Regions from separate parts of the Nocardioides sp. NBC_00368 genome, predicted to be linked through region 2. Evidence: riboswitches for the same ligand, from Rfam matches in the RefSeq annotation. Region 2 holds a riboswitch; each other region holds the start of a gene.

Region 1 (9,564 bases), 190 kb from region 2:
CCATGAAGGAGCGTTCGATGCGTAGCTCGAGGATCCGCACCATCCGCACCACACTCACCATGACCGCAGCCCTGGCCCTCGTCCTGGTCGCCCCGTTGGCCGCGCCGGCCGCGGTGCCCGACCCGGAGGCCGGCGCGTCCCGGGCCGGAGAGGTGGAGGCCGCCGCCCTGACCTGGTCCGACGAGTTCGACGGGCCCGCCGGCAGCGCGCCCAACCCCGCCAACTGGAACCACGAGACGGGCGGGGGTGGCTGGGGCAACAACGAGCTGCAGACCTACACCGACTCCCGCGACAACTCCGCCCTCGACGGCAACGGCAACCTGGTCATCACCGCCCGGCAGAGCGGTGGCGGCTACACCTCGGCCCGCCTCACCACCAAGGGCAAGGTCCAGCCGAAGTTCGGACGGCTCGAGGCGCGCATCCAGATCCCGCGCGGGCAGGGCATCTGGCCGGCGTTCTGGATGCTGGGCGGCCAGTTCCCGAACACGCCGTGGCCCAACGCCGGTGAGATCGACATCATGGAGAACGTCGGCTACGAGCCCCACCTCGTCCATGGCACCCTGCACGGCCCGGGCTACTCCGGCGGCAACGGCATCACCGGGCAGTACATGCACCCGCAGGGCTGGTCCTTCGCCGACACCTTCCACACCTTCGCCATCGACTGGCGGCCCGGCTCGATCACCTGGTCCGTCGACGGGGTCGCCTACCAGACCTTCACCACGGCCAGCACCGGGGCCAACCCCTGGGTCTTCGACCAGCCGTTCTTCTTCATCCTCAACGTCGCGGTCGGCGGCAACTGGCCCGGCAACCCCGACGGCACGACCCAGTTCCCGCAGCGCATGGTCGTGGACTACGTACGCGTCTACGACTCCCAGCTCTAGGCGGTGACCGGGCCGAGGAAGCGGATGACGACGCCCTCGTCGTGGTGCACCCGGGCGCGGACTCCGTAGACCTCGGCGATGAGCGACTCGGTCAGCACCTCGGCGGGCGGGCCTCCGGCCACGACGCGGCCCTCGGCGAGCACGAAGACCTGGTCGCAGTAGGCGGCGGCGAGGTTGAGGTCGTGCAGGGCGACGAGGCAGGTCGTGGGCATCCGGCGGACCAGTGCGAGCAGCGCCAGCTGGTGACGTACGTCGAGGTGGTTCGTCGGCTCGTCCAGGAGCAGGATGTCCGGCTCCTGGGCGAGCGCCCGGGCGATCTGCGTACGCTGCCGCTCGCCGCCCGACAGGGTCGAGAAGCGCTGCTCGAGGCGGTCGGCGATCCCAGCATGGGCGGCGGCCTCCTCGATGACGGCGCGGTCCTGGGCGCTGTCGGGCGCCCAGGCCGGGCGGTGCGGGATCCGGCCGAGGGCGACGACGTCGCGTACGCGGAGGTCCTGGCTGGTCGCGGGCTCCTGCTCGACGACGGCGAGCCGGCGCGCGAGGCGGCGCCGGGACATGCCGCCGAGCGGGCTGCCGTCGAGCAGGACGTCGCCCGAGTCCGGCGGCCGGAGCCCGGCCAGGATCCGGATCAGCGAGGACTTCCCGGACCCGTTGGGCCCGAGCAGGCCGACGGTGGCGCCGTCCTCGACCTGGAGGGACACGTCGTCGACGACGAGTCGGCCGCGGGGAGCCCAGCTGACCCGGCCGGCCTCGAGCGCGGTCATCGCCGCGCCCTCATCAGCACCAGCGCGAAGGCCGGCACCCCGACCAGCGCGGTCGCCACCCCGACGGGGAGCTCTTCGGGGTCGATCACGGTCCGGGCCGCGGTGTCGACCCAGATCAGGAAGATCGCGCCGAGCAGCGCGGTGGCCGGGAGCAGCAGCCGGTGCCCGACCCCGACCAGGGCGCGGGCCAGGTGGGGGAGGACCAGCCCGACGAATCCGATCGCGCCCGAGGTCGCGACGATGACGGCCGTCATCAGCGCCGTCAGCACCAGCAGCACCGCCCGGATGCGCGCGACGTCGACGCCGAGCGAGGCCGCCGCGTCGTTGCCGAACGCGAACGCGTCCAGCCAGCCGGCGCCGACGACGCAGCAGAGCAGCCCGCCGAGCACGATCACCCCGCACACGAGTACGTCGGTCCAGCTGGCCGAGGAGAGCGACCCGAGCAGCCAGAACAGCACCCCGCGGGTCTGCTCGGCATCGGCTGCGGTGAACACGATGAACGAGGTGAGCGCCGAGAAGAGCTGGGTCGCCGCGATGCCGGCCAGGATGAGCCGGTCGGTGGTGCCGCCGGCGAGCGAGGCGAGCAGCAGCACCAGGGCGAACGAGGCGAGCGCACCGGCGAACGCCCCGGTGGAGAGCCCGATCGCGCCCGAGCCGACGCCGAGGACGACGATCGAGACCGCGCCGGTGGAGGCACCCGAGGAGATGCCGAGCACGAACGGGTCGGCGAGCGGGTTGCGCAGCAGCGACTGCAGGATGATCCCGCAGATGGCGAGACCCGCACCGCAGATCCCCGCGAGCAACGTACGCGGCAGCCGCAGGTCCCACACGATGCTCTGCTGCAGCAGCGTCAGCTCGGAGGACCCGAGCCCGGCCCGGTCGGCCACGACGCCGTAGACGTCGGCGATGCTCAGGTCGGAGGGGCCGACGGTGATGGCGCCCGCCACCGAGGCGACCACCACCAGGGGAGCCAGGGCCAGCAGGACGCCGGCGCGGGGGACGCGGCGCGCCGACATCAGCGGAGGCCGAGGGCGGCCAGCTGGTCGGCGACGTTCTCGACCGCGTAGACGGTGCGGATCGAGGGGTTGAGCTCGGCGCCGGAGACCGTCACGAAGCGGTCGTTGCGGACCGCGTCCATCCGGGCGGTGACCGGGTTGCTCTTCAGGTAGTCGATCTTGGCGCGGGCCGTCTCGGCGGTCTGGCTCTTGCGGGTCAGGTCGCCGAGGACGATGACGTCGGGGTTGCGCTCGGCGACGGTCTCCCAGTTGATCTGCGGCCACTCGTCGGTGGTGTCGTCGAAGACGTTCTCCACACCGAGGGTGCGGCCGATGATGCCGGGGCCGCCGCAGCAGCCGGCCAGGTAGGGCGACTCGGAGTTCGCGAACCAGTACATCGCGCTCACCTCGCCGGCGGGTGCCTTCGTCCGGGCGGCCTCCAGCCGCTGCGACAGGTCGGCGACCAGCTTCTCGCCGCGGTCGGGGACGCCGAAGATCCGCGCCAGGTCGGTGATCTCCTGGAAGATCGTCTCGATCTCGAGAGGGTCGAGACGGGTGCCGTCGTCGTCGCCCTCGTTGTCCTTGACGCACTCGGCGGGGGAGAGGTAGGAGCCGACGCCCAGCTTCTCCAGGTCCTCCGGCGTGGTCACCCCACCCTCGCCCAGGGTGCTGATGAAGGAGGCGGTGACGAAGTCGGGCTCGGCCTCCAGTACGCGCTCGTAGGAGGGCCAGTCGTCAGCGAGCCGGGGGACGCGCTCGTTGTCCTCGGCGAGCGAGTCGAGCACCGGGTCGGTCCACACCGCGGTGCCGGCCATCCGGTCGGCGAGGCCGAGCGAGAGCAGGATCTCGGTGGAACCCTGGTTGAGCGAGACCGCCCGCTCGGGTGGCGCCTCGAGGGTGATCTCGCGACCGCAGTTGGTCAGCGTGAACGGGAAGCCGGCAGCGTCGCCGGCGTCGGCCGCCGCCTGCTGCGCGCCGGAGGGCTGGCCGGCTCCGCAGCCGACCAGTGCGGCGCCGAGCACCAGCACGGCGCTCGCGGCGACCGTTCGGATCAGGGTCGGTCGGATGGTGCGAGACAGGTGCACGTCGGTCCTCGAGCGGGTCGCGGGCTGGTGCGCGTCGCCCGTGCTGACCGGCAGCGGTCTGCTGCAGGGCCAGCAGGTCTTCGGACTCGGGATCGACCGGCGCGAGACGCCTTCCCAGACCCGAGGGCCCAGTGGCACAGTGTCCCGTCCGTCACCCACACCGCTGCGCGTCAGTCCCGGACTCTCACCGGGTTCCCGTGCCGGGACTACGTCCCGAGCGGCTGGCCCGAAGACCGTAGCAGGCGCGCCCGCCCGCCGCCGTGACGCCCTCAGCCCTCGCGATGGGCGCTGAGCCCGTCCTGCCCGGGCGCAACCGAGTCGTGGAGCTTGATCGTGTGGTCGTACTGCTCCTCGACCATCGGCCGGTAGGCGATCCGCGGCTCCGTCATCACGCCCTCGAGACGTACGCTCAGGTCGGCCTCGATCCGTGCCATGACCTCGGCGTCGACGAGGTCGGCGTCGGTGATCAGGTGCGGACGCAGCGGGTCCATCCCGGTGTACCAGAACGTGCCGTGCAGCAGCGGCCACAGGACGTCCTCGATGTGGCCGCTGATCCCGCGCGGGCCCAGGGTCGCGGCCCGGTCGCCGGCCGTGACGATGGTCAGGGCGCGCTTGCCGGCCAGGCCGCCCTTGCCGTACTTGAGCGGCTTGCCGGTCTCCGGATCCGGTACGTCGAAGGCGAACCCCGACTCGAAGACCCGGTCGATCCAGCCCTTGAGGATGGCCGGCACCGAATACCACCACAGCGGGAACTGCACGACCAGCAGATCTGCCTCCCGCAGGCGGTCCTGGTGGTGGCGTACGTCGGCCTCGCCCCGTTCCACCAGAAGTGGATTGAAACCTTCTCGATAGAGGTCGATCTCGTCGACGGTCCAGCCGGTCGCGACGAGAGCGTTCCGGCCCGCCTCCTGCAACCGTCCGTTGAGGGACGACGCGTGCGGATGTGCCCATACCCAGAGTGCGTGCATGGGTCTCTGAACGCGGTCTGACGCGGCAGGATTCCCGCCTGGATGTGGGTGGGCGTCGTGCCGGTCTGACCACAAAGTCCGAACCTCGCTCAAATTAGCGGCCGAAGAGTGTTGACGTATGTGATTGCCATCACTAGCGTAAACCAGGCTTGAAACCTTTCAATTCGAGGAGCTGCCCATGCCGGACACACCCGCCGCACTGGAGCTGCGGGACGTGGCCAAGTCGTTCGGCCCCGTACGCGCCCTCCGGTCTGGAAGCCTCCGGGTCGAGGCCGGATCCATCCACGCGCTCGTGGGGGAGAACGGAGCCGGGAAGTCGACCCTGGTCAAGATCGTCGCCGGGCTCTACCGCCGCGACGCCGGCGACTATCTGCTCTCCGGGGAGCAGGTCGACTTCCGCAACACCGCCGAGGCCAAGCAGGCCGGCGTCGCGGTCATCTACCAGGAGCCGACCCTCTTCCCCGACCTCTCGGTCACCGAGAACATCTTCATGGGACGCCAGCCGACCAACCGCTGGGGCAGGATCGACCGTGCCGCTATGCGCACCGAGGTCATCGAGCTCTTCGCCCGGCTCGGCGTGCCGATCGAGCCCGACCGCCCGACCGAGGGTCTCTCGATCGCCGACCAGCAGCTGATCGAGATCGCCAAGGCGCTCTCGCTCGACGCCAAGGTCCTGATCATGGACGAGCCGACCGCGGCCCTGTCGGGCAACGAGGTCGAGCGACTGATGACCGTGGCGCGCACGCTGCGCGACCAGGGCTGCGCCGTCGTGTTCATCTCGCACCGCTTCGACGAGGTGTTCGCGCTGTGCGACACCATCACGGTGATGCGCGACGGCGCCTACATCTCCACCGACCCGATCGCCGCGGTCACCGAGGACGAGATCGTCCAGCGACTGGTCGGGCGCGAGGTCTCCGACCTCTACCCGAAGCTCGAGGCCACCGTCGGCAAGCCCCTGCTCGAGGTCAGCGGCCTCACCCGCACCGGCCTGTTCCAGGACATCAGCCTCACCGTCCGCGAAGGTGAGATCGTCGGCCTGGCCGGCCTCGTCGGTGCCGGGCGCAGCGAGGTCGCCCAGGCGATCTTCGGCGTCGACCCCTACGAGAGCGGTGAGGTGACCCTCGACGGGCGGCCGGTCCCGCCGGGTGACCCGCGACGCGCGATCGAGATGGGACTGGCCTTCGTCCCCGAGGACCGCCGCCAGCACGGCCTCGTCCTGGACGCACCGATCTCGCGCAACATCACGCTTCCGACGAGCGGCCGGCTCGCCCGCACCGGGCTGATCAGCACCGGCATCGAGAACCGCTCGGCCGCCGACTGGGCCGCCCGGCTCGAGGTCAAGGCCGCGACCCTCGACACCCTCGCCGGCACCCTCTCGGGCGGCAACCAGCAGAAGGTCGTCCTGGCCAAGTGGCTCTCCACCCAGCCGAAGGTGCTGATCATCGACGAGCCCACCCGAGGCATCGACGTCGGCACCAAGTCCGAGGTGCACCGACTGCTCTCCACGCTCGCGCAGGAGGGCCTCGGGATCCTGATGATCTCCTCCGAGCTCCCCGAGGTGCTCGGGATGGCCGACCGCGTGATCGTCCTCAGCGAGGGTCACCAGACGGCCGAGCTGAGCCGCGAGGAGGCGACCCCCGAGGCCGTCATGCGCGCGGCGACGGCCCACCACTCCACCACCCTGAACGTCAGCGAGGCATCATGACCACCACGCTCGACGCGCCTGCCCCGGCCGCGCCGCAGCCACGCCACAGAGCAGCCAGCCGGCTGACCTGGCTCCTGAAGCAGCGCGAGACCGGCATCGCCGTCGCCTTCATCCTGCTGCTCGTGGTGACCACGGCGGTGAACCCCAACTTCCTGTTCAGCACCGACGGCTGGCGCGACCTCACCCTGACCCCGGCGATCCTCGTCTGCCTGGCGATCGGCCAGGCGATGGTGATCGTCACCCGCAACGTGGACCTCAGCGTCGGGTCGACCCTCGGGCTGACGGCGTACCTCGCCGGTCGGCTCTTCCTCGACACCGGGCTCCCGGTGATCCTCGTCGTGCTGATCGCAGTCGCCGCGGGCGCCGTGCTCGGTCTGGTCAACGGGGTGCTGGTCGCCTTCGCGAAGGTGCCGGCGCTGGTGATCACCCTCGGCACCCTCTACGTCTACCGCGGGATCATGCTCGAGTGGGCCGGCAGCGACCGGATCAACGCCTCCGACATCCCGCCCGGGCTGCTCGACTTCGGAACCGGATCGTTCCTGTTCATCCCCAACCTGGCGTGGATCTCGTTCGCGCTGCTGGCCGTGGCCATCTATCTGATGCGCTCCACCCGCGTCGGCCGCGAGTTCTACGCGATCGGCTCCGACCCCGATGCCGCCACGCTCTACGGGCTGCGCGACAAGCGCCGGGTCCTGCAGGCGTTCGCCACCTCGGGTGCGCTCGCGGGCCTCGCCGGGATCCTGTACGTCTCCCGCTACGGCACCATCAGCTCCGGTGTCGGCCTGGGCATCGAGCTCGAGGCCGTCGGCGCCGCCGTCGTCGGTGGCGTGGCCATCTTCGGCGGCAGCGGCACCGTGCTCGGGGCGGCTCTGGGGGCGTACCTCCTCACCACCATCAACCGGGCGCTCCCGGTCCTGGGCATCCCCGACTTCTGGCAGCAGGCCGTCGTCGGCGCGCTGATCATCGGCGCGATCGTCCTGGACCGCTACTTCGCCCGCCGTCAGCACGACAAGCTCCTCGCAGAGAGGGAAGAAGCATGACCAGCCTGCTCTCCGAGAAGGCGCCCGCCCGGACGTACGCCGCGCACGCCAAGCCGTGGTGGCAGCGCACCCTGATGACCAGGGACACGGCGATCATCGCCCTGCTCGTGGTCGTGTGGACGTACGCCTCGATCGCGATCCTCAACTTCTCCGACCCGATCACGGTCTACTTCCTGGTGCTCGACATCGCGCCGATCCTGCTGATCGCGCTGCCGATGACCCTGATCATCATCACCGGCGAGATCGACCTGTCGGTGGCGAGCGTCGTCGGGCTCTCCAGCGTCCTGTTCGGGGTGCTGCACCGTGAAGGCCTCCCGATGGTGGCCGCGATGGTGCTCGCGCTGCTCGCCTGCGCGGTCGCGGGAGCGCTCAACGGCGTGCTCGTCACCCGCTACGGGCTGCCGTCGCTGGCCGTCACGATCGGCACCATGGCGCTCTTCCGCGGGATCGCGGTCGGCGCGCTCGGCACCACCGCGATCACCGACTGGCCCGACGCCTGGGGCGATGTCGTACAGGCTCGGATCGGCGACTCCCAGATCCCGCTGATGACGGTTCCGCTGGTCGTCCTGATCGTGCTCTTCGCGGTCGTCCTGCACTTCACGCCGTTCGGTCGGGGCATCTTCGCCGCGGGTCTCAGCAAGGATGCGGCCCGCTTCTCGGGTGTCAACGTCGACCGTACGAAGCTGATCCTGTTCACGCTCAGCGGCCTGATCTCGGGGCTGGCCGGCATCTACTTCACGCTGCGCTACGGCAGTGCGCGGGGTGACAACGCCACCGGCATGGAGCTGCAGGTCATCGCGGCGGTGCTGCTCGGCGGGGTGTCCATCTTCGGCGGCCGCGGCGCGATCCCCGGGGTGATCGCCGGCGTCGTCCTGATCGGGACCATCGGCAGCGCGCTGCGCCTCGACGGACTCAGCGCCAACCTCATCCAGATCATCACCGGCGTACTCCTCATCGCAGCGGTCATCGCGGCCAGCGTCCTCGGCTGGACCGGTCGCATCGTCGGCACCTATCGGCTGCCCAAAGAACGGGTAGAGCAGAGCTCGGACAAACCATCCTCGAAGAACTCAAAGAAATCGGAGTGAGAGACATGACCAGCAAGTTCCGACGCGCCGGCAGTGCCGTCGCCATCGTTGCGGCCCTCGGCCTCACCCTGTCCGCCTGCGGTGGCGGGAGCGGCAGCGGCAGCGATGGAGAGGGTGGCGGCGACACCAGCAGCATCACCTTCATCCCGAAGAACCTCGGCAACCCCTACTTCGACGCCTCCGACGCGGGCGGCCAGAAGGCAGCCGACGAGATCGGCACGAAGTGGTCGCAGGTCGGCCCGACCGAGGCGACCCCCGACTCCCAGGTCAGCTTCATCAACACCGCGACGCAGCAGCGTGCCGGCGCGCTCGTCGTCTCGGCCAACGACCCGACCGCCATCGGCGACGCCCTCGACGAGGCCCGCAACGCCGGCACCAAGGTCGTCACGATGGACTCCGACACCGAGCCGCAGTTCCGCGACGTCTTCGTCAGCCAGGCCGACGCCGCCGGCATCGCCAAGAGCCAGGTCGACCTGATCGCCGAGCAGATCGGCGGCAAGGGCGAGATCGCGATCCTCTCCGCGGCGGCCAACGCCACCAACCAGAACGAGTGGATCAAGCTGATGGAGGAGGAGCTGGCCGCGAACCACCCCGACATCAAGCTCGTCGACACCGTCTACGGCAACGACGACGACCAGACCTCCTTCGACAAGACCGCCGGCCTGCTGCAGTCCCACCCGAACCTCAAGGGCATCATCAGCCCGACCACGGTCGGCATCGCCGCGGCCGCGCGCTACCTGTCCGACTCGCAGTACAAGGGCAAGGTCGCGCTGACCGGTCTCGGCACCCCGAACCAGATGCGGGAGTACGTCAAGGACGGCACCGTGAAGTCCTTCGCGCTGTGGGACCCCGAGCAGCTCGGCTACCTGGCCGCGTACACCGCCGAGGCTCTCGCCTCCGGTGACATCGAGGGCAAGGAGGGCGACACCTTCGAGGCCGGTGACCTGGGTGAGTACACCGTCGGTGCCGACGGCGTCGTCGTCCTCGGTGAGCCGACGGTCTTCGAGGAGTCGAACATCGACGACTTCGACTTCTGAGCCT
Region 2 (9,564 bases):
GGTCCGCGGCCGGCCGCGATCGTCGGCTGCCCGGTCGGCTTCATCGGCGCCGCCGAGTCCAAGGAGGCGCTCGCCGCCTTCGCCGACGACCACGGGATCGACATCCCCTACGTCACCGTGCGAGGCCGTCGTGGCGGCTCCGCGATGACCTCGTCCGCACTCAACGCACTCGCCCAGGAGCAGGAATGAGCAGCGTGACCCCAGGCCGGTTCACCGTCGTCGGCATCGGTCCGGGCGATCCCGAGCTGATCACTCTCAAGGCCGCCCGGCTGATCGGTGCGGCGCCGGTGATCGCCTACCACGCCGGGGTGCGCAAGCAGTCCCACGCCCGCCGGATCGCCTCATCGCTGATCCCGGCCGGTGCGGTGGAGGAGGAGCTGCGCTACCCGGTCACCACCGGCACCACCTCGCACCCGGGTGGCTACGTCGGGGCGATGGCCGAGTTCTACGAGTCCTGCGCGGTCCGGCTCTCGGCCCATCTCGACGCCGGGCGCGACGTGGTCCTGCTCGCCGAGGGCGACCCGCTCTTCTACGGCTCCTCGATGTATCTCCACGACCGGTTCAAGGAGGTCTACGAGACCTCCGTCGTGCCGGGCGTCCCGGCCTTCGCGGCCGCCACCGCTGCCGTCTCGACGCCGCTGGTGCGCCAGACCGACGTCCTCACCGTGCTGCCCGGAACCCTGCCCGAGGCCGAGCTCGCCCGGCGCCTGGCCGACACCGAGGCCGCCATCATCATGAAGCTCGGCCGGACCTTCCCGGCGGTTCGCGCCGCGCTGGCTGCGGCCGGGCGGCTCGAGGGTGCCTGGTACGTCGAGCGTGCCTCGCAGCCCGAGGAGCGCTGGCTGCCGGTGGCGGACGTGGATCCGGAGTCGGTGCCGTACTTCTCGCTCATCGTGGTTCCCGGGGACACCGCTCCCGCCTCCGCCTCGGCAGGCCGCATGCGGCAGACGAGCTCGGCGGAGGCTTCCGTGGCCGAGCCGGTCGAGGGTGCGGAGCGCGGGGAGGTGCTCGTGGTCGGGTTGGGGCCAGGGCCGGACGGGTGGCTGACGCCCGAGGTGTCGGCCGCGTTGGCCGAGGTGGGTCACGTCGTCGGCTACGCGCCCTACGTCAACCGGGTGCCGCAACGTGCTGGGCTGCAGCGGCACGCCTCGGGCAACACGGTCGAGGTCGACCGTGCCCGGCACGCGCTGGACCTGGCGCTCGCGGGGGAGCGGGTCGCCGTCGTCTCCGGCGGTGACGCCGGTGTCTTCGGGATGGCGTCCGCCGTGTTCGAGGCGGCTTCGGATCCGGCCTATGCCGGCGTACGTGTCCGGGTGCTGCCCGGTGTCAGCGCGGTCCAGGCCGTGGCCGCCCGGGCAGGCGCTCCGGTCGGTGCGGACTTCGCGGTGATGTCGCTCTCGGACCGCCTCAAGCCGTGGCCGGTCATCGAGGAGCGGCTGCGCGCGGTCGCCGCGGCCGACCTGGTGCTGGCGATCTACAACCCCGCCTCGCGCTCGCGCACCGAGCAGATCGGGCTGGCGCGCGACGTACTCCTCGAGCAGCGCAAGCCCGACACCGTCGTCATCGTCGGCCGCGACGTCGGGCGGGCCGAGGAGTCGCTGACGGTGACCACCCTCGGTGACCTGGATCCCGCATCGATCGACATGAAGTGCCTGGTCATCGTGGGGGCGAGCTCGACACAGGTGACCGCGTCCGGACAGGTCTGGACGCCGAGGTATGTCCGATGACCGATCCGATGACCGTCCACTTCGTCGGTGCCGGCCCCGGTGCGGCCGACCTGCTGACCGTGCGCGCGACGAGGCTGCTCGAGGCCGCCGAGGTGGTGCTCTATCCCGGCACCTATCTGGATCCCGAGGTGTTGGCCCACTGCAGTCCCGAGGCCGAGCTGGTCGACACCCAGAAGCTCGATCTGGACCAGATCGTCGAGGCGATCGTCACCGCTCATCGTGACGGCAAGCAGGTCGTACGCCTCGTCTCCGGCGACCCGTCGGTCTACTCGGCGGTCGCTGAGCAGACCCGGCGGCTCGACGAGGCCGCAGTGCCGTGGGACGTGACGCCCGGCGTACCGGCCTACGCCGCGGCGGCGGCGCTGGTCGGCCGCGAGCTCACCGTGCCGCTGGTGGCCCAGTCGGTGGTCCTCACCCGCACCCGGGCCCGATCGACCGCGATGCCGGAGGGGGAGTCGCTGGCTGCGTACGCCGCCACCGGCGCCACCCTGGTGCTCCACCTGGCGATCCGGCGTACCCGCGAGCTGATGGCCGAGCTGCTGCCGTACTACGGCCCCGAGTGTCCGGTCGTGGTGGTCTACCGCGCCAGCCAGCCCGAGGAGAAGGTGCTGCGGGGGACCGTGTCGACGATCGCCGACGCGGTCGAGGACGCGGGCCTGCGCCAGGCCGCCGTCATCCTCGCCGGACCCGCGCTGGCCCGCGACGGCGGAGAGTCGTTCCTCTACGACGCGGCTCGCCCGCGGGTCTCGACAAGCTCGACCACCGGGTCGGGGGGTGCCTGATGGACCTCTACGACGCCATCAACCGTCGTCGGGACACCCGTGCGGAGTTCACCGGCGAGCCGGTGTCTCCGGATGTCCTCGAGCGCGTCCTGTCCGCCGCCCACGCCGCCCCGAGCGTCGGGATGTCGCAGCCGTGGGACTTCGTGCTCGTACGCGACGCCGACCGCCTCGAGCGCTTCCACTCCCACGTCGCGACCGAGCGGGATACCTTCGCCGCCACCCTGTCCGGCGAGCGGGCCGAGACCTTCTCCCGGATCAAGATCGAGGGCATCCGCGAGTCCGGTCTGGGCATCGTGGTCGGCTACGACCCGAGCCGCGGCGGCCCCAACGTCCTCGGCCGCCACGCCATCGCCGACGCCGGCCTCTACTCGGTCGTCTGCGCCATCCAGAACCTCTGGCTCGCCGCCACCGCCGAGGGCCTCGGCGTCGGCTGGGTCAGCTTCTACCGCGAGGAGTTCCTGCGCGACCTGGTCGGGATGCCCGCGGGCGTACGTCCGGTCGCCTGGCTCTGCGTCGGCACCGTCGCCGACCTCCCCGACGTCCCCGACCTGGAGCGCTTCGGCTGGCGCCACCGCTCACCGCTCTCCACGGTCGTCCACGACGAGACCTTCTAGGGTGCGGGCGAGGGCCCGGTGTCGACCGGTCGAGTAGAGGCGCTTGAGGAAGCGCTCCTCCTCCAGTTGGTCCTGGTAGTACATGCTGCGGGGGTCGGCGCGTGGCGGGGTCGAGTTGAGGGCACCCCACAGAGTCCAGGTAGCGCCGTTCTCGATCGGCAGCCAGGTGTCCTCGAACTCCGAGAACCAGTCGCCCGGACGGCCGAGGACAAGGCTGGCCGGTGGGAGGCGCCGGTTCTGTGGGCGCTTGGATTGCGGCTGATCAGGTGGCTGCTCGCGTGGTTCGACGGCGGGGTGAAGCGACCTCTCATAGCCGGTGATCTCCGCGCCGAAGACCACCCAGGCGCCGAGCGTCGCCAGGAACGGTACCGGGAGTCGTGGGCGCATCTGTTGGTAGGCGAGCGAGGGCAGGTACCACCCCGTCGCGACATCCGCGCGCTGTTCCTCCCACGTGGCGTCGGGATCGAAGTGTCTGGCGCGGCCGATGCGCGCGATGAACGGCCGATGCCGGTCGAGAGCCTCGTCGGTGCTGCGCGGCCGGGCGAGGAGCCGCTCGATCGCGTCGCTGTCGTATCGGTATGCCGAGCCGACTCGCGTGCGTGGGCCGGCGAGTCCTGACTGCAGGATGCGCAGCGCCTGGTTGCGGCCGAGGAGATGGACTTTCGCGAGGCGCTCACAAGCTTGCTGCGTGGTGATCAGCATGCGACGACGCTAGGTCGGGACCACGGGGGCGTCCATCGCATACCAGTCAGGTGCATACCGGTCGGGCAGCGGCAGCGACAGTGGTCGGCTCGTGCTTTTGATAGAGGAAACTGGCTTGTGAACGATTCACAAGCCAGTTTCCTCTATCAAAAGCACGGTGGCAGCACCTGTTCACCAGGACCGGCGAGGGGCCGAGCGGGGGCCGGGCGAGGGATCAGGATGTGTTGGCCGTGTAGGCCCATTGCGTGACGGTGCGCGCAGGCGCCCAGCCGGTGAAGGACCCGATCGGGGCGGTGGTCTCGACGGCGATGCGGGTGAGTTCGCCGCCGCGATCTTTGTAGAGCCCTGCGAGGAGCTGCTCGGTCTCCAGGGTGACCCCGTGGACCACGATGCGCCCGCCGGGGCGGAGGGCGGCGAGGCAGGTGTCGAGGACGCCGGGGCGGGTCGCGCCGCCGCCGATGAAGATCGCGTCGGGGGAGCGGAGGCCGGCCAGGGCGTCGGGGGCGCGGCCCTCGATGACGGCGAGGCCCGGCACGCCGAGACGGGCCGCGTTGCGGGCGATCCGGGCGGCCCGCTCGGGGCTGGCCTCGACGGCCGTCGTGGCGCAGGAAGGGTGTGCCCGCATCCACTCGATCCCGACCGATCCGGCACCGGCGCCGACGTCCCACAGGTGCTCGCCGGGGGTCGGTGCCAGGCGAGCCAGGGCGGAGGCGCGCAGGTCGCGCTTGGTCAGCTGGCCGTCGTTCTCGAAGGCGTCGTCGGGTAGACCGGCCGCCCAGCCGAACAGCGGCGCCCCGACGCACTCGATCGCCACGATGTTGAGCCGTGGCGACTCGCCCGTCCAGGTCGAGGCCGTCCCGGCCCGCGCGCTCTCGGTCTCCGCCCCGAGCTCGCCCAGCACGGTCAGCGCAGACCCTCCGAAGCCGCTCTTGACCAGGAGGTTCGCGATCGAGGCAGGGGTCGATTCGTCGGAGGACAGCGCCAGGATCCGGCGGCCGGGAGCGAGCTCGCGGGCGAGCAGCGACACGTCGCGGCCGACCAGGCTCACCGCCACGCACGACTCCGCCGGCCAGCCCATCCGGGCGCGGGCGAGGGCGACGGAGGAGACGGCCGGCTCGATCCGTACGTTCGCTGTGCCGAGCAGGTCGATCAGGGTCGTCCCGATGCCGGAGACCAGCGGATCGCCGGAGGCCAGCGCGACGACGGGCGCGTCCGCCGGGAGCGACTCGAGCAGCGCCGGAAGGCCATCGCGAAGCGGCGAGGGCCAGGGCTCGCGCCGTTGGCCGGGGACGTCAGGGACGAGGTCGAGATGACGCTTGCCGCCGAGGAGGGTCGCGGCCTCCCGGATCAGCTGCTGGTGACGTACGGGGATCTCGTCCCAACCTCCGGCACCGATGCCCACCACGACGATCATGAGGCCAGACGCTACAGTGACCGCACAGGCGCGAGGTGCCCCGACTGCCCAGCCACCGGAGACGGTGGGGACGGTGGGACGGGAGAATCTGGGAAGCCGGTGAGATTCCGGCACAGGCCCGCTGCGGTGAACCGAGCCCCACACGGGGGACTCGGCAAGTCCGAAGACCGGCCCCGCGTCCATCCATCCAACGCGATAGGGAGCGGGAGCCTCTCATGCCGGTGCACTACCCATTTTCTGCCGTTCTCGGCTGTCAGGCCGACTCAGCCACAGGGCTCGACGACATGGGCCTCGCGCTCGTGCTCACCACGATCTCCCCGGAGATCGGCGGGGTGCTGGTCCGTGGCGAGAAGGGGACCGCGAAGTCGACGGCCGTACGCGGCCTGGCGGCCGTGCTGCCCTCGATCTCGGTCTACGCCGGGGACCGGTTCTCGATCGACCCCGCCGACCCGTCCGCGGAGTCGCCGGACGGGCCGTTCGGGTCCGCTGCCGTCGTGGAGAGCCGGCCGGTGCGGCTGGTCGAGCTTCCGGTGGGCGCCACCGAGGACCGGGTCGTCGGCTCGCTCCACCTGGAGAGCGCGCTGTCGCGCGGTGCGGTCGAGTTCGAGCCCGGGCTGCTCGCCCGGGCCCACCGCGGCCTGCTGTACGTCGACGAGGTCAACCTGCTCCACGACCACCTGGTCGACCTGCTGCTGGACGCGGCCGCGATGGGCCGGGTCTCGGTCGAGCGTGACGGGGTCTCGGTCGAGCACGCCGCGCGGTTCGTGCTGATCGGCACGATGAACCCCGAGGAGGGCGAGCTGCGTCCGCAGCTGCTGGACCGCTTCGGGCTCACCGTCGAGGTCGCCGCGCCCCGGGACCCCGCGCTCCGCGCCGAGGTCGTACGCCGCCGGATGGCCTTCGACATGGACTCTCCCGCGTTCGTCGAGCGCTATGTCGCCGCCGAGCGCGACCTGACCGCCCGGATCTCGGCCGCCCGCGCGCTGGTCGGGAAGGTCCGGCTCACCGCGCCGGGGCTGCTCAAGATCGCCGAGGTCTGCGCGGCCTTCGAGGTCGACGGGCTGCGCGCCGACATCGTCACCGCCCGCACCGCCGTCGCGCACGCGGCCTGGGCCGGGCGCTCCGAGGTCACCCGCGAAGACATCCGCCGGGCCGCGCTCCTGGCTCTCCCGCATCGCCGCCGTCGCAACCCCTTCGACGCTCCCGGCCTCGACGAGGACCTCCTCGACCGCATCCTCGGCGACGAGGAGCTGCCGCCGGAGCCTCCGGAGGGCGGGCCCGAGGACGGGCCTCAGAACGGGCCGGAGGACGGGCACGATCCGGCTCCGCCCAGCGGCGACGGTTCGACCGACGCGGAACCCCCGTCGGTCGAACCCGACGAGCGCCAGCGAGACGGTGCCGAGACCAACACAGCCGATTCCGCGGACGACCACCCCGAGGCGCCGCCCACGCCCTCCGCTCCCGCACCCGAGTCGGTCACCGCGGCCGCCCCGGCCTACCGCCCCCGCCTGCTGACCGTCACCGGCCTGGGCACCGGCCGCACCGGCGGCCGGAGCAAGGCGATCGGCAGCAGCGGCCGCCGGATCGGCGCGAACACCAGCACCCGCGGCTCGCTCCACCTCGTCGAGACGCTCAAGGCCGCCGCGGGCAAGCAGGCCGCCCGGCCGCGCACCTCGGCCAAGGTCGAGCTCCGGCTCGAGGACCTCCGCACCGCGGTCCGCGAGGGCCGCGAGGCCAACCTGGTGCTCTTCTGCGTGGACGCGTCCGGGTCGATGGCCGCGCGCAAGCGGATGGCGCAGGTGAAGGCGGCGGTCCTCTCCCTGCTCCTCGACGCCTACCGGCGCCGCGACAAGGTCGGGATGATCACCTTCCGCGGCGAGGGTGCCGAGCTCGTGCTCCCGCCGACCGGGTCGGTCGACCTCGCGGCGGCACGTCTGGACGAGGTGCCCGCCGGAGGACGTACGCCGCTGGCCGAAGGCCTCCTCGAGGCCGCCCGGGTGCTGCAGCGCGAGCATCTGCGTGACCCCGATCTGCGGCCGCTGCTCGTGGTCGTCACCGACGGTCGCGCCAACTCGTCCCGAAAAGCTGCGCAGACCCACGGCAAGGACGCCGTGCGGCGCTCGCAGCAGGCCGCCGCGTACGTCGCCGGTCTGGGCGTCACCACCGTCGTCATTGACTCCGAGAGCGGGCCGATGCGGCTCGGGCTGGCTCGCCGGCTGGCCGAGCACCTCGGTGCCGAGCACGTCCCGGTCGCCGAGGTGAGCGCCGAGGCGCTGACGTCGGCCGTCCACGGGTTCACCGGATCCACCATGGGAAGGGGCGCTGCCTGATGCCGAAGGGACAGCCGCTGAACGTACCCGACGACGGGCTCACCACCCGCCAGCGCCGCAACCGGCCGCTGGTGATGGTCCACACCGGTCCCGGCAAGGGCAAGTCGACCGCCGCCTTCGGACTCGCACTGCGCGGCTGGAACCAGGGCTGGCGGATCGGGGTCTTCCAGTTCGTGAAGTCGGCCAAGTGGCGCATCGGCGAGCAGACCGTGCTCGAGCGCCTCGGCAAGCTGCACGAGGAGACCGGCGAGGGTGGACCGGTCGACTGGCACAAGATGGGCTCCGGCTGGTCCTGGTCGCGCAAGCAGGGTGAGGCCGAGGACCACGCTGCGGCCGCCGCCGAGGGCTGGGCCGAGATCAAGCGGTGCCTGGCCGAGGAGCGCTACGACCTCCTCGTCCTCGACGAGTTCACCTACCCGATCAAGTGGGGTTGGGTCTCCGCCGAGGAGGTGGCGTCGGTGCTCTCCGAGCGCCCCGGGCGCCAGCACGTCGTGATCACCGGCCGTGACGCCGATCCCGCCGTGCTCGAGGTCGCCGACCTGGTTACCGAGATGACCAAGATCAAGCACCCCATGGACGCCGGCCAGAAGGGCCAGAAGGGCATCGAATGGTGACCCTGCCCAGGCTGGTGGTCGCGGCTCCCTCGACGGGCTCGGGGAAGACGACGATCGCAACCGGGCTGATGGCGGCGCTGCGTGCCTCCGGGACCGCCGTGAGCGGTCACAAGGTCGGCCCTGACTACATCGACCCGGGCTACCACGCGCTCGCCACCGGACGCCCAGGCCGCAACCTCGACCCACACCTCGTCGGCGTCGAGCGGGTCGTACCGCTGCTGCTCCACGGCGCCGCCGGGGCGGACGTCGCGGTCATCGAGGGCGTCATGGGCCTCTACGACGGCCGCCTCGGCACCGACGGCTTCGCCTCCACCGCGCACGTCGCCGGCCTGACCTCCTCGCCCGTCGTCCTGGTCCTCGACGTCGCCCGGATGTCCCGGTCCGCTGCCGCGATCGCGGCGGGCATGGCGGCCTTCGACCCGTCCGTACGCATCGGGGGAGTCGTCCTCAACCGATGCTCTCCCGGGCGCAACGCCGATGAGATCCGGCGAGCGCTGGACCAGGTCGGCCTGCCGGTGCTCGGCATGCTCCCGCGGGACGAGTCGCTCGCCTCCCCGTCGCGTCACCTGGGTCTCGTCCCCGTCGCCGAGCGGGACGAGTCGGTCGCGCTGATCGAGCGGCTGGGGGAGCAGGTGGCCGCTCACCTCGACCTCTCGGCGCTCCTGGACGTCGCTCGCTCAGCGCCGGACCTCGACGATGATCCCTGGGATCCGCTGGAGGAGCTGCGCGGAGACGACACAGTCGAGGACCAGAGTGATCGCCCGGTGGTGGCCGTCGCGGGCGGCAGGGCGTTCACGTTCCGCTACCCCGAGACCGAGGAGCTCCTGGAGGCGGCAGGCTGCGACGTACGCCCCTTCGACCCGCTCACCGATCCCGCGCTCCCCGAGGACACCAGGGGGATCTACCTCGGCGGCGGGTTCCCGGAGGTGTACGCCGCCGAGCTGGCCGCGAACACGAGCCTGCTCCGAGACCTGAAGGCCGCCGTCCAGGCCGGGATCCCGACCGTCGCCGAGTGCGCCGGACTCCTCTACCTGGCCGAGTCGCTCGACGAGGTCCCGATGGCCGGCGCCATCCCCGCCCACGCCGCGATGAGCGAACGGCTCACCCTGCGCTACCCGGTCGCGGTCGCCGCCTCCGACTCCCTGCTCACCCGGGCCGGCGAGCAGGTCACCGGCCACGAGTTCCACCGCACCACCACCTCGCCCCCGGCCGGGACCCAGGCGGCGTGGACCGTCGACGGCGCGCCGACCGGCTTCAGCAGCGACACCGTCCACGCGTCCTACCTCCACGTGCACTGGGCCGGCCATCCGCACCTCGCCCGCCGCTTCGCCGAAGCATCGCGTGCCTTCGCCGCTCGTTCGGTGACTGGCCGAGCCGACCC
Region 3 (9,564 bases), 2.8 Mb from region 2:
GTCTCCACGCCGAGCTTCGAGCACGCGATGGCGGCCTACTACCTGATCCTGCCGGCGGAGTGCTCCTCCAACCTGGCCAAGTTCGACGCGATGCGCTACGGCCTGCGGGTCACCCCCGACGGCGACCCGAGCGCCGAGGACGTGATGAAGGCCTCGCGTGACGCAGGCTTCGGCGACGAGGTCAAGCGCCGCATCATCCTGGGCACCTACGCGCTGAGCAGCGGCTACTACGACGCCTACTACGGCCAGGCGCAGAAGATCCGCACGCTGATCATCGAGGACTTCAAGAAGGCCTTCGAGCAGGTCGACGTGCTGGTCTCGCCGACGTCCCCGTCGACGGCGTTCCCGCTGGGTGCGAAGCTCGACGACCCGCTCGCGATGTACATGCAGGACCTGGCCACCATTCCGGCCAACCTGGCCGGTACGCCCGGCATCTCCATCCCGGCCGGGGTCTCCGACGCGGACGGGTTGCCCGTCGGCGTACAGCTCCTGGCGCCGGTCCTGGAGGACGCCCGTCTCTACCGCGTCGGTGCCGCCCTCGAGGCCGCCATCGGTCCGGTGCTCTCGATCGACAAGCTGGAGGTGGCCCGATGAGCGAGACTCTTGTCGCGTTCGACGAGGTGCTGGAGCGCTACGACCCGGCGATGGGCCTGGAGGTCCACGTCGAGCTCAACACCAACACCAAGATGTTCTGCGGATGCCCGGCGACCTTCGGCGGCGAGCCCAACTCCCAGGTGTGCCCGACCTGCCTCGGCCTGCCCGGCTCGATGCCGGTCGTGAACGCCAAGGCGGTGGAGAGCGCGATCCGGATCGGGCTCGCGCTCAACGGCTCGATCGCGGAATGGTGCCGGTTCGCCCGGAAGAACTACTTCTACCCGGACATGCCGAAGAACTTCCAGACCTCGCAGTACGACGAGCCGATCGTCTACGACGGCTACCTCGACGTCGAGGTCGAGGGGGAGACCTTCCGCGTCGAGATCGAGCGCGCCCACATGGAGGAGGACACCGGCAAGACCACCCACATCGGTGGCTCGACCGGCCGTATCCACGGCGCCGACTACTCGCTGGTCGACTACAACCGCGCCGGCATCCCCCTGATCGAGATCGTCACCCGCCCGATCCTCGGCACCGGTGCCAAGGCGCCGCTGGTGGCCAAGGCCTACGTCGCGGCGCTGCGCGAGATCCTGCTGGGGCTGGGCGTCTCCGACGTACGCATGGACCAGGGCTCGATGCGCTGCGACGTCAACCTGTCGCTGTCCCCGAAGGGTTCGGACAAGCTGGGCACCCGCACGGAGACGAAGAACGTGAACTCGCTGCGCTCGGTCGAGCGGGCCGTACGTTTCGAGATGTCGCGCCACGCCGGGATCCTCGACGCGGGGGAGGCGATCTTCCAGGAGACCCGCCACTTCCACGAGGACACCGGCACCACCTCGGCCGGACGGCCGAAGTCCGACGCCGACGACTACCGCTACTTCCCCGAGCCGGATCTCGTCCCGGTCGCGCCGAGCCGCGAATGGGTCGAGGAGCTGCGTGGCACGCTGCCCGAGCCGCCGGCTGAGAAGCGGGCGCGGCTGCAGGCCGAGTGGGGCTACTCCGACCTGGAGATGCGTGACGTGTGGGCCGCCGGTGCGATGACGCTGATCGAGGCGACCGTCGCCGAGGGCGCCTCCGCCCAGGCCGCGCGCAAGTGGTGGATGGCGGAGCTCTCCCGGGCCGCCAACGACCGCGGCGTCGAGCTGGCCGAGGTCGGGGTCACCCCGGCCCAGGTCGCGGAGGTGCAGAAGCTGGTCGACGGCGGTTCGCTGACCGACAAGCTCGCTCGCCAGGTGTTCGAGGGGCTGCTCGCAGGTGAGGGCACGGTCTCCGAGATCATCGACGCCCGCGGCCTCGCCGTCGTCTCCGACGACGGCGCGCTCGGTGCGGCCGTCGATGAGGCGATCGACGCCCAGCCTGCTGTCGCGGAGAAGATCCGCGGCGGCAACCAGGCCGCGGCCGGTGCGCTCATCGGCGCCGTCATGAAGGCGACCGGCGGCAAGGCCGACGCCAAGCGCGTGCGCGAGCTGATCCTGGAGAAGCTCTCCTGATCCCACGCCGAGTCGGCTCGTCCTGACAACAGAATCCGCCGAGTCGGCGCGTCATGACGCGCCGACTCGGCGGTGGTTTTGGTCAGGATGAGCCGACTCGGCGGTGGGTGGCACTGGCAGACTGTCCGGCGTGACCGAGCCCTTCCGCATCGCCCTGCTCATCGACGCCGACAACGCCCCCGCGGCCAAGATCGACGCGATCCTGAACGACCTGGCCGAGTACGGCGAGGTGACCATCCGGCGGGCCTACGGGAACTGGACCAAGCCCGAGCTCAAGGGCTGGATCGAGGAGCTGCACGATGCGGCCATCCGGCCGATGCAGCAGTTCGACCTGACCGCCCACAAGAACGCCTCCGACATGGCGCTCGCCATCGACGCCGTGGAGCTGCTGCACGCGGCGATCCCGGACGCGTTTGCACTGGTCTCCTCCGACTCCGATTTCACCCCGCTGGTGCACTACCTGCGCGAGAAGGGCCGCGCGGTCTACGGCTACGGCCGGGAGAAGACCCCGGCGCCGTTCAAGAGCGCCTGCACCCGGTTCACCGTGGTCGAGAAGCTCGGCGGCTCCGAGGAGGAGACCGACGCCGACTCCGAGGCCGGTGCCACGCCCGCCCGCAAGCCGTCCTCCTCGGCGACCACGGGACAGGTGCTGAAGCGCAACGCCCGGCTGATCCAGCTGCTGCGCAACTCCATCGCCGCGGCCGCCGACGACGACGGCTGGGCCCTGGTCGGCACGGTCGTCTCCCGCATCCGCAACCAGTCCTCCGAGGACCCGCGCAACTACGGGTACGCCACCTGGACCAAGCTCATCAAGGCGATCGACCTCTTCGAGCTCAAGGACGAGGGCACCTCGGCGATCGCGGTCAGCGACAAGCGCAACAGCAAGAAGTGACGTACGCCTACTAGGACGCGTCCGCGGTGCGGTCCTGGTCCTCTGCCTTCTTCGGCTTCGGGCGGGCGCACTTGATCCCCTTGGGCACCGACCCGTTGAGGTGCCTCAGCGCGGCCTTGAAGTCGCGGCAGCGCTCGGCGTCCTCCTCCTTGTTGGGGGGATAGCCGATCGCCGCGTTGACCTTGCCCATCTCGAGGGCGTCGGCGAGCGGGTTGATGTCGCGGGCGACGGTCCAGTACCACCGCGAGATCGGCGCGCTGTGGTCCAGCGAGCGGGCCAGCTCGGGGCGACGACGCAGGTCGATCCCGAAGTAGGCGCCGGCGTCGGTGTAGTTGGCCTCGCCGGTCAGCTGGATGTAGCCGCGGCCGGCGTACTTCCGCTTGTCGTGGGGGCCCTTGGCGTCGTGGTGGAAGGAGCTCTCGTTGGCGAGCGTGGTGAGGTAGGCCGCCTGCCGGTAGGGGGTCGTGATCCGGGCGTCGGACATGGCGCGGTTGAGGGTCGGCAGCCCGGTCTCGACGGTCTTCTTGTTCCCGACCTTGTCGCCGAACATGGCAACCAGATCGGCGTACGTGACCGAGGCCCGAGCCGGGGCCGCGACTGCCGTCGTGGCCGGGCAGAGGGAGAGAAGGGTGGCCGAGATCAAGGTTGCGACAAGGCCGAGAATCCTGTGGCGCATGGGGACAGAGTGACTCCTCGACGGCGATCCCGCAAGCAGGGCCGACCCGGCATAAGATGACCCCCGAATCAAGCAGAGCCTCAATCAACACACGCCGTGGTGGGGGAAGCCGGTCGAATCCCGGCGCTGACCCGCAACCGTAGGCCCGGGACATCGAGGGTCCTGAGCGAGCCGGAGCACCTGCCGACGGACGCGTACTGACCTGACGCTGTCGTGGAAAGCAGCGGGTCGGCCCTTGGCCTTCCCGACGAACAGCGCGGAAGGAACCATGAAGAAGACCGTCCTCGGTGGCATCGCCGCCGCCCTCGCCCTCACCTCGCTCGCCGGCTGCGGCGAGAAGGCCGTCGAGGAGGGGGAGAAGCCCACCTACGACGCGAAGGTGTCGACCTCCGTGGCCGACTGGCTCGTCGCCCAGGCGCCGAAGGGTGTGGCCCGCAACGCGCAGTACGGCACCGACGACTTCGGGCTCAGCGCCGACATCGGGATCGCGCTGGCCGAGGTCGGTGGCTACGACGAGGAGATCGCCACGATCGCCGCGGCCGTGATGACGAACAAGAAGGCCTACACCTCGCCCGGGTTCGGCACCGTGACCTCGGCCGGGGCCACCGCGAAGGCGCTCGTCCTCCAGCAGAACATCGATGCCTCCGACCCCGGTCTGCTGAAGCAGCTCGAGGGCACCGTCGCCGAGAACGGCCGCATCGCCGACGAGCTCGACCCCAAGAACAAGGAGGCGGCCGACTACTCCAACACCATCGGGCAGTCGTACGCGGTCTGGGCGCTGAGCAACGCGGAGAGCAAGGAGGCCACGGCCGCCGCGGAGTTCCTGGCCGGGCAGCAGTGCGAGGAGGGCTGGTTCCGGGTCACCTTCACGGCTGACCCCGCGGCCGCCGACCAGACCTGCGACGGTGACCCGAAGGCGGCTCCGGACGCCGACGCCACCGCGTTCGCGCTGATCGCGCTGTCCTCGGTCGCCTCTCCCGAGGCCGAGAAGGCCGTCGAGGCGGGCGTCGAGTGGCTGAAGGAGACCCAGGCCGAGGACGGTTCGTTCAAGGCGGCGACCGGCAACGTCGCCAACTCCAACACCACCGGCCTGGCCGGGTGGGCGTTCGGCCGCGCCGGTGAGACCGATGCTGCCGAGAAGGCCGCGACCTGGGTCTCCGAGCACGTCGTGACCTGCGGTGACGACGTCGGCGCGGTGGCCTACGACGACGCCGCCCTGACCGAGGGCAACACCAAGGGGCTGGCCAAGGAGTCCGAGGGGATGTACCGCCTCGCGGCCGCGCAGGCGCTGCCGTCCCTCGTCTTCCTGCCCAAGGACGCGACCACGAAGAGCGCGTGCTGAGCCTACGGTCCGCGATGGTGGCCCTGGCGATCCTCGCCGGGGCCACCGCACCCGTCCTCACCCCGGCTCCAGCTTCTGCCGCGGAGGCGTGCGACGACGTCACCGTCGTCGTCGAGCCCAACGCCCTGGGCGGCGACCCCGAGATCGCCTGCGTCCGGCCCGAGGAGGGCGACACCGGTGCCGACCTCTTCGAGAAGGCGGGGCATCCGCTCACCTACGTGACCTCGATGCCCAGCGTCGTCTGCCGGGTCGACGGCCGGCCGAAGACCGCCGGCTGCGCCCAGATGCCGCCCGCCGACGCCTACTGGTCGCTGTGGGTCACCGACGAATCCGGGGCCTGGAGCTACGCCTCCAGAAATGTTACCGAAATCAGCGTGACCTCCGGGCAGGGTGTTGCGTTCACGTGGATAGACGACGATGTCGTTACCGCTCCGGCGACGGAACTTGGGGATGCTGTGGGGGCGCCCTCAAGCCCGTCGCCGGAGTTATCTCCGGAGGACTCGCCCTCCGAGCCCCGGCAGCTGCCCGGCTGGGTCGCTCCGGCCGGGATCCTCGCCCTCTTCTCCGTCGCCGGTGTCGTGTGGTGGCGTCGGCGATGAGCACTGTGCTTCGTGAGGCAGCGGTCGCGCGCCTGCCCCGTGATCTGCACCCCGTGGCCTGGTGGGTGTGGGCGATCGGCCTGGCTGCGTACGCCTCCTTCACCACCAACCCGCTGCTGCTCCTGCTGCTGGTGGGGGTGGTCTCGGTCGTGGTCGCGGCCCGCCGCGGGGAGCAGCCGTGGGCGAAGGCGTTCCGGCTCTACGTCGGCCTCGCCCTGTTCATCGTCGCCACCCGGGTGCTCTTCCGGGTGCTCCTGGGTGCCGTGCCGGGTCACGTGCTCATCGACCTGCCCGAGATCCCGCTTCCCGAATGGGTGCTGGGGATCCGGCTGCTCGGGCCGCTCACCCGCGAGGCGCTGCTGGCCGGCCTCTACGACGGCATGCGGCTCGGCGTGATCGTGATCTGCGTCGGTGCGGCCAACGCGCTGGCCAACCCGAAACGACTGCTGCGGTCGCTGCCGCCGGCGCTCTACGAGATCGGGACCGCGGTCGTCGTCGCGGTGACCGTGCTGCCGCAGCTGGCCGAGTCGGTGCAGCGGGTCCGCGCCGCACAGCGGCTACGGGCAGGGGCGACCGGGAGGGTCAAGCGGCTGCGCCGCTTCCTGGTCCCGGTGCTCGAGGACGCGCTGGAGCGGTCGATGGCGCTCGCGGCCGGCATGGACACGCGCGGCTACGGACGTACGGCCGGGGTCCCGGTCGCCACCAGGCGGGTCACCTCGGTGCTCATGCTGGTCTCGCTCGTCGGGCTCTGTGCCGGCGTCTACGCGGTGCTGGACGGGACCACGCCGGGCTGGCTGGCGACCAGCATGCTGGTGCTCGGCGTCGGGGCCGCGGCCATCGGGCTGAGGTTGGCCGGTCGCCGGGTCTCACGAACCGTCTACCGGCCGGACCGGTGGCGCTGGCCGGAGATCGTGGTGGCGCTGAGCGGTGTGCTGGTCGCGGTCGTGGGCTGGTGGGTCGCGCGGTCGCAGGTCCCGGTGGCCTTCCCCGGGGTGAGCACCGCGCCCGGGGTCACGCTGACGGCCATGTCAGGAGTGCTGGTCGGGCTGGTTCCAGCGGTCGCCGCGCCGATTCCGGCATCACTCGTCGAGGAGGAGACCGCCGCATGATCGAGCTGCGAGGGATCACGTTCACCCCGCCCGACTCCTCCGAGCACGTGCTCAAGGACGTCGATCTCACCATCGAGGAGGGCGAGCTGCTGCTCGTCTCCGGCCCGACCGGCTCCGGGAAGTCGACCCTGCTCGGCGTCATCGCCGGCCTGGTGCCCCGCTTCTCCGGCGGCACGCTGGAGGGTGACCTGCTGCTGGACGGCGCCTCGATCATCCGTACGCCGCCGCGCGAGCGCGCCGGGATCATCGGCTACGTCGGGCAGGACCCGGTGGCCGGCTTCGTCACCGACACCGTCGAGGAGGAGCTGGCCTACGGGATGGAGCAGCTCGGCCTCCCGCCGGCGACCATGCGGCGCCGGGTCGAGGAGACCCTCGACCTGCTCGGCATCGCCGAGCTGCGGCAGCGGTCGCTGCGTACGCTCTCGGGCGGGCAGCAGCAGCGCGTCGCGATCGGCTCGGTGCTCACCACCCACCCGCGGGTGGTCGTGCTCGACGAGCCCACCTCCGCCCTCGACCCCACCGCCGCCGAGGACGTGCTGGCCACCATCACCCGGCTCGTGCACGACCTCGGCACCTCCGTGGTCCTCGCCGAGCACCGCCTCGAGCGCGTCGTGCCCTTCGCCGACCGGATCGCGCTCCTCGTCGGTGACGGCTCCGTCGCCGTCGGCGACCCCGCCGACATCCTCGAGGACTCGCCCGTCGTGCCGCCGCTCGTCGAGCTCGGCCGCGAGCTCAGTTGGTCGCCGCTGCCGCTCACGGTGCGGGATGCGAGGCGGCGGGCGAGGGTTGTGGGATACCCGGTCGACCGGGGATCCCTCGGCTTGACGGGCACTGAAACACCCGACAAGTCCACGAAGTGCCTGTCCAGTTCCGGCCTCACCGTCACCCGAGGGCGTACGCCGGTCCTGCACGACGTCTCGATCGACCTGCCCCAGGGGAGGGTGACGGCGCTGATGGGACGCAACGGCTCGGGCAAGTCGACGCTGCTGTGGACGCTGCAGGGCACCCAGAAGCGCCTGACCGGGTCGGTGGAGGTCGCCGGCAAGGATCCGGCGACCCTCGACCCCGAATCGCGACGCACGCTGGTCGGGCTGCTGCCGCAGACCGCGGCGGATCTGCTCTACCTGGAGACCGTGGCCGAGGAGTGCGACGCCGGCGGGCCACGGACGCGGGAGATCCTGGACAGCCTCGTCCCGGGCATCCCCGACGACCAGCACCCGCGTGACCTCTCCGAGGGTCAGCGCCTCGCCCTGGCGCTGGCGCTGATCCTGAGCGCCGACCCGCCGGTCGTGCTCCTCGACGAGCCCACCCGCGGCATCGACTACGCCGCCAAGCACGCCCTGTCCGAGATCCTCCGCGACCTCACCGGCGCGGGCAAGGCGATCCTGGTCGCGACCCACGACGTCGAGTTCGTCGCCGAGGCCGCCGACGACGTCGTGGTGCTCGCCGACGGCGAGGTGGTCTCCGCCGGCGACGTACGCAGCGTCACCGCCGAGTCGCCCGCCTTCGCGCCCCAGGTGAGCAAGGTCTTCGGCCCGGGCTGGCTGAACGTGCGCGAGATCGTCGACGCGGTGGGGAAGCGATGATCAGGTTCTCGCCCCGCACGGCCCTCCTGCTCATGATCATCTCCGTCGCCGGGCTGATGATGTTCGCCTGGCCGCTGCTGCTCCACGGCTACGAGCGGGTGCAGCCGCCGTTCATCTTCCTCGCGCTGCTGCCGCTGATGCTCGTCGTGCTGCTCAGCGAGCTCGCCGCGGGCGGGATCGACACCCGGATGATCGCGATCCTCGGTGTGCTCAGTGCGATCGAGGCCGTCCTGCGTGCCGTCTCCTCCGGCACCGGCGGGGTCGAGCTGGTCTTCTTCATGCTCATCCTCGGTGGCCGCGTCTTCGGGCCCGCCTTCGGCTTCGTGCTCGGCTGCACGAGCCTGTTCGTCGCCGCGCTCGTCACCGCGGGCGTCGGGCCGTGGCTGCCCTACCAGATGCTCGGGGCCGCCTGGGTGGCGATGGGAGCCGGGCTCCTGCCACGCGCGATCGGTCGTCGCGAGATCGGGCTGCTGGCGGCGTACGGGATCGTCGCCTCCTACGCCTACGGGCTCCTCCTCAACCTGCAGGGGTGGCCGCTGCTGACCGGGGTCACGGTTCCCGGCGGGAGCGGCAACCTCTCCTACGAGCCCGGTGCCGCGCTCGCCGAGAACCTGGCGACGTTCCTGCGCTACACCCTGGTCACCTCGACCAGCAGTTGGGACACCGTGCGAGCCGTCACCACCGCCGTCGCGATCGCCCTCCTCGGCCCCGCCGTCCTCGCCACCCTCCGCCGAGCCGCTCGCCGGGCGATGATCGCCCCCGCCGAGGCGTCACCCCGGTCGGTCGAGTAGCCGCTCCCGTCGGCCGAGATCTGGCCGGCGCCGCACGTGTAACACGTCGTTCGTAGGACTATCCGGTCGTTCCGATAGGGCGAGTAGTCCTACGAACGACGTGTTACAGCTCGCCGCAGCCGCACAAACTGACGCCTCGGCCGACCGGAGTGACGTCTCGGCGCGGGTCAGACCCGCTGGTGCTCGGCGACGCGAGCGAGGAAGCCGAGCAGCAACTGGTGGACGCGGTCGGGCTGCTCCATCTGCACGAAGTGGGTGCCGTCGAGCTCGACGAAGGTGCCGTTCTTCAGCCCGGCGGCGACCCGGGACATGTGGCGCGCGCCGGCGACGAGATCCCGGGTGCCCGCGACCAGCACGACCGGCACCTTGATCCGGCGCGGCGATACCGAGCGGCGCTGGGAGGTGCGCAGGGCGAGGTGGAAGTACCACTCGACCGGCGTGGTCAGGAACTCGGCCAGCGCGGCCGCGGCGAGCTCGGGGTCGGG

Evidence for each region. Region 2 has a riboswitch for cobalamin ahead of OG984_RS28325 (VWA domain-containing protein). Riboswitches for the same ligand answer to the same signal wherever they lie in the genome.
Region 1: it holds a riboswitch for cobalamin, as region 2 does, so the genes downstream of both, OG984_RS29255 (ABC transporter substrate-binding protein) here and OG984_RS28325 (VWA domain-containing protein) in region 2, are expected to answer to the same signal.
Region 3: it holds a riboswitch for cobalamin, as region 2 does, so the genes downstream of both, OG984_RS12215 (prenyltransferase/squalene oxidase repeat-containing protein) here and OG984_RS28325 (VWA domain-containing protein) in region 2, are expected to answer to the same signal.

Annotation. Positions count from the first base shown of each region.
Region 1 is NZ_CP107970.1:6,113,805-6,123,368, forward strand. Features, by position in the region: gene OG984_RS29240 (glycoside hydrolase family 16 protein) at 18-881, shown strand; gene OG984_RS29245 (ABC transporter ATP-binding protein) at 878-1,645, opposite strand; gene OG984_RS29250 (FecCD family ABC transporter permease) at 1,642-2,661, opposite strand; gene OG984_RS29255 (ABC transporter substrate-binding protein) at 2,661-3,725, opposite strand; cobalamin riboswitch at 3,780-3,966, opposite strand; gene OG984_RS29260 (NAD(P)H-dependent oxidoreductase) at 3,995-4,693, opposite strand; gene OG984_RS29265 (sugar ABC transporter ATP-binding protein) at 4,872-6,398, shown strand; gene OG984_RS29270 (ABC transporter permease) at 6,395-7,438, shown strand; gene OG984_RS29275 (ABC transporter permease) at 7,435-8,523, shown strand; gene rhaS (rhamnose ABC transporter substrate-binding protein) at 8,529-9,560, shown strand.
Region 2 is NZ_CP107970.1:5,919,391-5,928,954, forward strand. Features, by position in the region: gene OG984_RS28295 (precorrin-8X methylmutase) at 1-189, shown strand, start outside; gene cobJ (precorrin-3B C(17)-methyltransferase) at 186-1,727, shown strand; gene cobM (precorrin-4 C(11)-methyltransferase) at 1,724-2,509, shown strand; gene bluB (5,6-dimethylbenzimidazole synthase) at 2,509-3,123, shown strand; gene OG984_RS28315 (hypothetical protein) at 3,085-3,825, opposite strand; gene cbiE (precorrin-6y C5,15-methyltransferase (decarboxylating) subunit CbiE) at 4,040-5,239, opposite strand; cobalamin riboswitch at 5,290-5,429, shown strand; gene OG984_RS28325 (VWA domain-containing protein) at 5,455-7,569, shown strand; gene cobO (cob(I)yrinic acid a,c-diamide adenosyltransferase) at 7,569-8,183, shown strand; gene OG984_RS28335 (cobyrinate a,c-diamide synthase) at 8,177-9,564, shown strand, end outside.
Region 3 is NZ_CP107970.1:2,565,166-2,574,729, reverse strand. Features, by position in the region: gene gatA (Asp-tRNA(Asn)/Glu-tRNA(Gln) amidotransferase subunit GatA) at 1-594, shown strand, start outside; gene gatB (Asp-tRNA(Asn)/Glu-tRNA(Gln) amidotransferase subunit GatB) at 591-2,084, shown strand; gene OG984_RS12225 (NYN domain-containing protein) at 2,215-2,976, shown strand; gene OG984_RS12220 (glycoside hydrolase family 19 protein) at 2,987-3,652, opposite strand; cobalamin riboswitch at 3,733-3,854, shown strand; gene OG984_RS12215 (prenyltransferase/squalene oxidase repeat-containing protein) at 3,921-4,994, shown strand; gene OG984_RS12210 (hypothetical protein) at 4,988-5,593, shown strand; gene OG984_RS12205 (energy-coupling factor transporter transmembrane component T) at 5,590-6,702, shown strand; gene OG984_RS12200 (ABC transporter ATP-binding protein) at 6,699-8,288, shown strand; gene OG984_RS12195 (ECF transporter S component) at 8,285-9,079, shown strand; gene OG984_RS12190 (alpha/beta fold hydrolase) at 9,247-9,564, opposite strand, start outside.